Regions from separate parts of the Macrococcus bovicus genome, predicted to be linked through region 1. Evidence: riboswitches for the same ligand, from Rfam matches in the RefSeq annotation. Region 1 holds a riboswitch; the other holds the start of a gene.

Evidence for each region. A riboswitch is a leader RNA that binds a small molecule or an ion and turns the genes downstream of it on or off. The one in region 1 is predicted to bind S-adenosylmethionine.
Region 2: linked by a shared signal. The riboswitch ahead of QSV55_RS03340 (methionine ABC transporter ATP-binding protein) and the one ahead of metK (methionine adenosyltransferase) in region 1 are both predicted to bind S-adenosylmethionine.

The regions. Positions count from the first base shown of each region.
Region 1 covers NZ_CP128470.1:1,536,599-1,540,379, reverse strand. Annotated here, with positions in the region: gene pckA (phosphoenolpyruvate carboxykinase (ATP)) at 1-1,393, opposite strand, end outside; SAM riboswitch class I at 1,583-1,682, shown strand; gene metK (methionine adenosyltransferase) at 1,783-2,976, shown strand; gene QSV55_RS08365 (nuclease-related domain-containing protein) at 3,177-3,781, shown strand, end outside.
Region 2 covers NZ_CP128470.1:553,911-557,691, forward strand. Annotated here, with positions in the region: gene QSV55_RS03310 (nitroreductase family protein) at 1-357, shown strand, start outside; gene QSV55_RS03315 (thioredoxin family protein) at 378-701, opposite strand; gene QSV55_RS03320 (arsenate reductase family protein) at 838-1,191, shown strand; gene gcvH (glycine cleavage system protein GcvH) at 1,259-1,639, shown strand; gene QSV55_RS03330 (toprim domain-containing protein) at 1,709-2,092, shown strand; gene QSV55_RS03335 (YbbN family protein) at 2,148-2,351, shown strand; SAM riboswitch class I at 2,388-2,488, shown strand; gene QSV55_RS03340 (methionine ABC transporter ATP-binding protein) at 2,556-3,581, shown strand; gene QSV55_RS03345 (methionine ABC transporter permease) at 3,574-3,781, shown strand, end outside.

The DNA of each region.
Region 1 (3,781 bases):
TATCATCCTGGACATATTCAACATCTTCAAGGCCGCCGCTGATGGCACGACGGATCATGGAACGTGTATATTTCAGGTTCATCCGGCTGCCGACGCCGTATTCGCCGCCTGTCCAGCCTGTGTTGACCAAGTAGACTTTGACGCCGTGCTTGTCGATCAGGTCACCTAACATGTTCGCATATACAGTGGCATGCAGTGGCAAGAATGGTGAACCGAAACATGTTGAGAATACCGGCTGCGGGCTTGTGACGCCGCGTTCTGTTCCGGCAAGTTTAGATGTGAAGCCACTTAAGAAGTGATACATCGATTGTTCTTTGGTTAATTTAGAGATTGGAGGAAGTACACCGAATGCATCTGCTGTTAAGAAGATGATTGTTTTAGCATGTCCTGCATAAGACGGCAGGACGATATTGTCGATGTTATCAATTGGATAAGCGGCACGTGTGTTTTCTGTCAGAGATTTATCAGAATAGTCAGGTGTCCCGTCTTCTTCCACTTTGACGTTCTCAAGGATAGCGCCGTAACGGATGGCATCGTAGATCTGCGGTTCTTTCTCACGTGTCAGATCAATCGTTTTGGCATAGCAGCCACCTTCGATATTGAAGACCCCTTCATCGTTCCAGCCGTGCTCATCGTCACCGATCAGTTTACGCTGTGGGTCTGCTGATAATGTGGTTTTACCTGTACCTGATAAACCGAAGAAGAGGGCAACGTCCTTATTCTCACCGACGTTCGCTGAACAGTGCATACTCATGATGCCTTGCACCGGCAGGTAGTAGTTCATGACACCGAAGATCCCTTTTTTCATTTCGCCGGCATATTCAGTTCCGCCGATCAGGATGATCTTATGTTTGAAGCTTGTAATGATGAAGGTTTCTGATTTTGTGCCATCTACTGCCGGGTCTGCCTTGAAGTGAGGGGCAGAGATGATCGTGAATTCAGGATCAATAGCCAGGCCTTCCTCTTTTGTTTCAGGACGGATGAACATGGTACGGGCAAACATATTATGCCAAGCGAGTTCGTTGATAACCTGTAATTTTAACTGTGAGGCTTTACTTGCGCCGGCATAGCCGTTGAAGACATAGACTTTTTCCTTGTTATTTAAATAGTTCAGCACTTTATCGACTAACTTCAGGAAGACTTCCTCTTCAATCGGCTGGTTGACAGCACCCCAGTCGATCTTATCTTCCGTCTCTGCTTCACGCACGATGAAACGGTCTTTCGGTGAACGGCCTGTATATTTACCGGTTTCAGTGCGGATGGCGCCTGACTCAGTCAGTTCCCCTTCGTTATTCTGAATAATTTCGTTGATTAACTGTGTACGTGATAACTGTTTCAGTGTAGACGGTTTTTCCAGCAGCTGATTGATTTCTGCCACGTAATTTTCATTCATTTAATAATCCCCCATTAGATGATTGATATGCTGATGTAAGCATTTTCACTCATTAGTATAGCATAATGAAAATCATATGCCATCTCACATATTTAATGTTAGAAAATTCATAAAAATAGTACATTTTGAGTTTTTAGTTAAACATGTTGACGGTTTACACAAAGTTTAGTATTATCTTACTTGCGGATTCTCTTATCCAGAGTGGTGGAGGGACATGGACCCTTTGAAGCCCAGCAACCTTTTGAGTAAGGTGCCAAACCGTTTGCAGATCTCATCTGAACGATAAGAGTGAATGGACTTGTATTGTCGAGCCTTTCTCTCTTAACTGTAGGGAAAGGCTTTTTTCTATGGATTGAACCGTAATCATATATATAAAAGGAGAATTATCTATGGCAGATCGTAAATTATTTACTTCTGAATCAGTAACAGAAGGACACCCGGATAAAATTGCGGACCAGATTTCTGACGCAATTTTAGACGCTATTTTGACAGGAGACCCGAAAGCACGTGTGGCATGTGAGACATCAGTGACGACAGGTATGGCACTGATCGCCGGTGAGATCACGACTTCTACTTACGTTGATATCCCGAAAGTCGTGCGTGAAACAGTTAAAGAGATCGGTTATACCCGCGCAAAATTCGGTTATGACTATCAGACGATGGCTGTATTGACAGCGATTGACGAGCAGTCACCTGACATCGCACAAGGTGTAGACCGTGCGCTTGAAGACCGTGAAGACTTATCGGATTCAGACATCGAATCTATCGGTGCCGGCGACCAAGGCTTAATGTTTGGTTTTGCCTGCAACGAAACAGAGAGCTTGATGCCGCTGCCGATTTCACTTTCACACGAACTTGCACGCCGCTTAACAGAAGTACGTAAGAACGGTACGCTTGACTACTTACGTCCGGACGGTAAGACACAGGTAACGGTTGAGTATGATGAGAACAACAAGCCTAAACGTGTGGATACTATCGTCATCTCTTCTCAGCACCACGAGAAAATCGAGCTTGAGCAGATTCAGGCTGACATTAAAGAACATGTCATCAAACCAGTTGTGCCGGCTGAATTAATCGATGAGGAAACGAAGTACTTCATCAACCCGACTGGCCGTTTCGTTATCGGTGGACCGCAAGGGGATGCCGGTTTAACAGGCCGTAAGATCATTGTGGATACTTACGGTGGCTATGCGCGTCACGGTGGCGGTGCATTCTCTGGTAAGGATGCAACGAAAGTTGACCGTTCAGGCGCATACGCAGCACGTTACGTTGCGAAGAACATCGTAGCAGCCGGCCTTGCAGATAAAGCAGAAGTTCAGCTTGCCTATGCAATCGGGGTCGCACATCCGGTTTCAATCTCAGTGGATACGTTCGGTACAAGCGACTATTCTGAAGTAGAACTGGTGGAAGCAGTCCGCAGCACATTCGACTTACGCCCGGCAGGTATCATCAAGATGCTTGACCTGCGTCGTCCGATCTACAAGCAGACAGCAGCATACGGCCATTTCGGTCGTACAGACGTTGAACTGCCTTGGGAACAGACAGATAAAGCAGAGGCACTGAAAGCAGCTTTAGCGAAATAATAGACGATTATAAAGACAGGGAGCAGAGGCTTCCTGTCTATTTTTGTGAAATGAGTAGATCGGTCCAGTGTAAAAATAACTTTTTAATGATGAAAGCAGTTTTTATGTGCAAGTCTCTGCTCATTTATCTATGAAAATTACTGAACTTCCCGCTGAACTTCTTTATAATATGAATAAGACAATAAAGAAGGAGAAGATCTATGAACTTATCTGAATTAACCCCCCTGCATTATGGGCTGATTGCACTTGCTGTACTGGCACTTGTATTTCTTGTGCTCTGGCTGATGTCAAACGCAAAACGTAAACGTGAACAGGAAGAGCTGGCAGCACGTCATGAATCAGAGCGCCGGTCCTTAGCCGCGTCGCTTGAAGAACAGGCTGCTAAAGAACAGGCAGCGCAGGCGGAAGCCTTCGACGCTGAACGTCAAGACCTGAATCATCAGCTGTCGGAGAAGGCGACACAGATTGACAGTCTGAAGCTGCTGACAAAAGACGGCGGAGAATATCTGACTGACTTCACATTAATCCAGCTGAAGGATCGTCTCGTGCGCAATGAACGCATCCGTCCGGAAGATATGCATGTGCTGGCTAATATCTTCCTGCCTGGCCGTGATTTAAAGCGGACAGAACGACTCGCCCATCTCGTCATGACACGCACCGGCGTTTATCTGCTCGAGTCTTATTACTGGAAAGGGCATATTTATCACGGCGTCGATCAGTCACAGTTTTCAGTGGACCCGATGTTCGAGCACGTCTTCAGTCTGCTTGACCTGGATAAATATATCGAACACACTATCGCGATGGA
Region 2 (3,781 bases), 980 kb from region 1:
CTTTTTGCTGAAGTCAACTTTAAGAATGACAGTGCAAAAGGACAGGCATTTATCGATATGGCTGCCAAGCTTGGCGGCATACTTATTATTGCAGGACCGGTAGACCGTAGACAGAAGCAGCGTCTGGAGGACCTGCTCGCTGTGGGCGGCTATATGCAGACATTATCGCTGCTACTCTTTGATGCAGGGGTCGGCAGCTGCATCAAGACACCTGCCAGCCTGACTGAGCCGAAGTTCAACGAGGCACTCGGTATTCATGGTCATGAGATGATTCATGGTTTAGTGTATCTGACTGAGCTGCCTGAAGAGACAGCGGGCAAGCCGCGTAAAAATATCAATTTAATCAGTGAATTTTAAAAAGCCGGCTATGCCGGCTTTTATTTTTCGATATGTTCTGCTAGAAATGCTTTCACTTCTTCAGGGGTCTTGGCATTGGCTGAATGAAGATGGGCTTGTTTCACACCGTTCTTGAAGATCAGTAAGCTTGGAATACCCATAACGTCATTTTCCGTTGCAGCTTCCGGCACTTGATCACGGTTGATTTTGTACCAGGTGATATCATGGTACTCATCAACAATCGGATCAATCCAGTAGTCCATTCTTGAGCAGTCCGGACACCAGTCAGCAAAGAATTTCACAACAATCTGTTCATCCTGGTTAATAATCTCTTCGAATTCTGCATATTGACTTATTGTTCTCATAGTCATACTCCTTTTTGTCTTTATATTGAGTATATACCATTCTTGGTCAAAAAATAAACGATGAGCTTGAGAGACATTTGTCCTATTGTCGAAATATTGGTACTATTATTCTATCTTACTGTTATGGAGGAAGACGATGCTAAAATTTTATCAGTTACCTAATTGTTCAACATGTCGAAAAGCAGCTCAGTTTCTGCAGGAGCATGGCGTCAGCTTTGAACCGATTCATATTGTGGAGCTGACACCGACTGCTGCTGAATTCAGGAAGTTGATTGAAGATACAGGTGTTGAGGTCGATCAGTTGTTCAACCGTCAAGGCACTAAGTTCCGCGAGCTTGGACTGAAGGATAAATTGGAAGCGTTACCACTGGATGAAAAATTAAATCTTCTGGCATCTGATGGGATGCTCGTTAAAAGACCGCTTGCAACCAACGGTAAGCAGATTACGCTTGGTTTCAAGGAGGAACAGTATCGACAGATCTGGCTATAAAAAATGTTGAATAAGCTGTCATGCTGTGTCATTATTAGAGTGTAATTACTATTAGGAGGGGATTTTTGTGGCAACTATTGAAGGCTTAAAGTATTCTAAAGATCACGAATGGGTAAAATCAGAAGGAAACATTAAAACAATCGGTATCACTGACTTCGCTCAATCAGAGCTCGGAGACATCGTTTTCGTTGAACTTCCAGAAGTCGGCGATGAAATTTCAGCAGGACAACCTTTCGGCAGCGTTGAGTCTGTTAAAACAGTTTCAGAATTATATGCGCCGCTTAGTGGTAAAGTTGTAGAAGTAAACAACGAACTTGAAGATTCTCCGGAATTCGTTAATGAATCTCCTTATGAAAATGCTTGGATGATTAAAGTTGAGACTGAAAGTGACGATGAATTAAATGAGTTACTTGACCAAGCTCAATATGATGAAATGATTAACGCGTAAATGCTATAATTTCCTTGATAAGATGCTTATCAAGGATTTTTTTATAACTGCATATGAAAAGGTGATGAGATGTCTGTAATCAGTAAAGTCATAGTTGTGGAAGGCAAGTCTGACAAGAAAAAGTTACAACAAGTATTATCTGAACCTGTACATATTATCTGCACGAACGGCACGATGGGTGTCAGTAAAATGGACGAAATGCTCGATGAACTGACAGGCCATAACGTCTATATCATGACTGATGCTGATAAAGCAGGGAAAAACATTCGCAGCTGGTTCAAACGCCATTTAAGTGAATGCAAGCATATCTATATTGATCCAACTTATGGTGAGGTCGGCCGCTGCCCTGTAGATTATCTCGCCAAAAAATTAATGAAACATGAGTTTGAAGTGAAAGGTCTGGAAGCGGAAGATGAAAGTCAGGGAGTATTTGCCTTCAGCCCCGTCTGGTAATTATGTGATATTCGGTTATACGCCCCTCTGCGGTACATGTAAGGTCGCAGAGCGCATGATAGACATCATGCCAGAACTGATTGAAGTCAATATAATGAAAGTAGATTTAAATTTTGCGGCGTCATTCGCGCAGCGCTATCAGCTGATGAGTGTGCCTGTTCTGCTCATTGTAAAAGACGATGAAGTAGTGGAAACCATCTATCGTTTTGAATCCGTCACAAATATTTATGAAATTATTCGTAAAGTATTGACGATTTAAATATTGTAGTCTAATATGTATAACAATTGAATATAACTCTTATCAAGAGTGGTGGAGGGATGTGCCCTATGAAACCCGGCAACCGTCATATGACATGGTGCCAATTCACATAAAGCATACGCTTTAGAAGATGAGAGACGATGAACTCATTGCGTCTTTCTCTTTACGGGAAAGACGCTTTATTCGTTTAAAGGAGGTACGTAAGTGATTACGTTAAATCATGTTGTCAAGCAGTTCGCAACAAAAAAAGGAATGATAACCGCTGTTGATGATGTCAATCTGACGATCAACGAGGGTGAAATATATGGTGTCATCGGTTTTTCAGGTGCAGGTAAAAGTACGTTAATCCGTATGTTCAATGGCCTTGAAAAACCGACGACGGGTGATGTGGTCGTCGGTGGCGATAACATTGCAGAGCTCAGTCCGACTGACCTCAGAAAGAAAAGACAGAAAATCGGTATGATCTTCCAGCATTTCAATCTGCTGTGGTCACGTACAGTATTCGATAACATTGCATTTCCGCTTGAAATTGCAGGTGTCTCTAAAACTGAACGTACTGCACGGGTCAATGAACTGATCCGCCTGGTCGGACTTGAAGGCCGAGAAAATGCTTATCCCTCTCAGCTGTCAGGGGGGCAGAAACAGCGGGTCGGCATTGCCCGTTCGCTGGCCAATAACCCGACTGTGCTGCTCTGTGATGAAGCAACCAGTGCACTTGACCCGCAGACGACAGATGAAATTCTGGAGCTGTTGGTGAACATCAATCGCCAGCTCAAACTGACGATTATTCTGATCACGCATGAAATGCAGGTCATCCGAAAAATCTGTCACCAGGTCGCTGTCATGGAAAATGGGCGTGTGGTGGAGCAGGGTCCTGTCATGGAAGTGTTTGAAAATCCGCAGTCAACTGTCACGCAGCGCTTTGTCAAAGATGATCTGAAAGACGCTGAAGTTGAAGCTTCTATCGATGAGATTATGGCACATTATCCGACCGGAGCGATTCTTCGCCTGAAGTTTGTCGGTTCTTCTACCGGGCAGCCGATTGTCAGCCGGATGATCAGAAAGTATGATCTGGATGCGAATGTTCTTGCCGGTAACATTAAGCATACGCAGAACGGTTCTTTCGGCCATCTGATCGTACATGTGCCTGCCCTTAATGCTGAAGTCGAAAGAATGTTCGACGAGTTAAGGGTGCACGGCGTTGAAGCGGAGGTGGAAAGACGTGGATAATACGATGATGGATACGTTAAGAGAAATGTTCAGTTTTGAGAATGTCATCTGGCCGGATGTCTGGGTGGCTGTTTATGAAACGCTGTATATGACGATTATTTCGGCAATCTTCACTTTTATATTCGGTCTGATCATCGGAACGGCGTTATTCCTTGCTTCACGCAGCAAATCAAGAGGGGCAAAGATTTTCTATAATATCA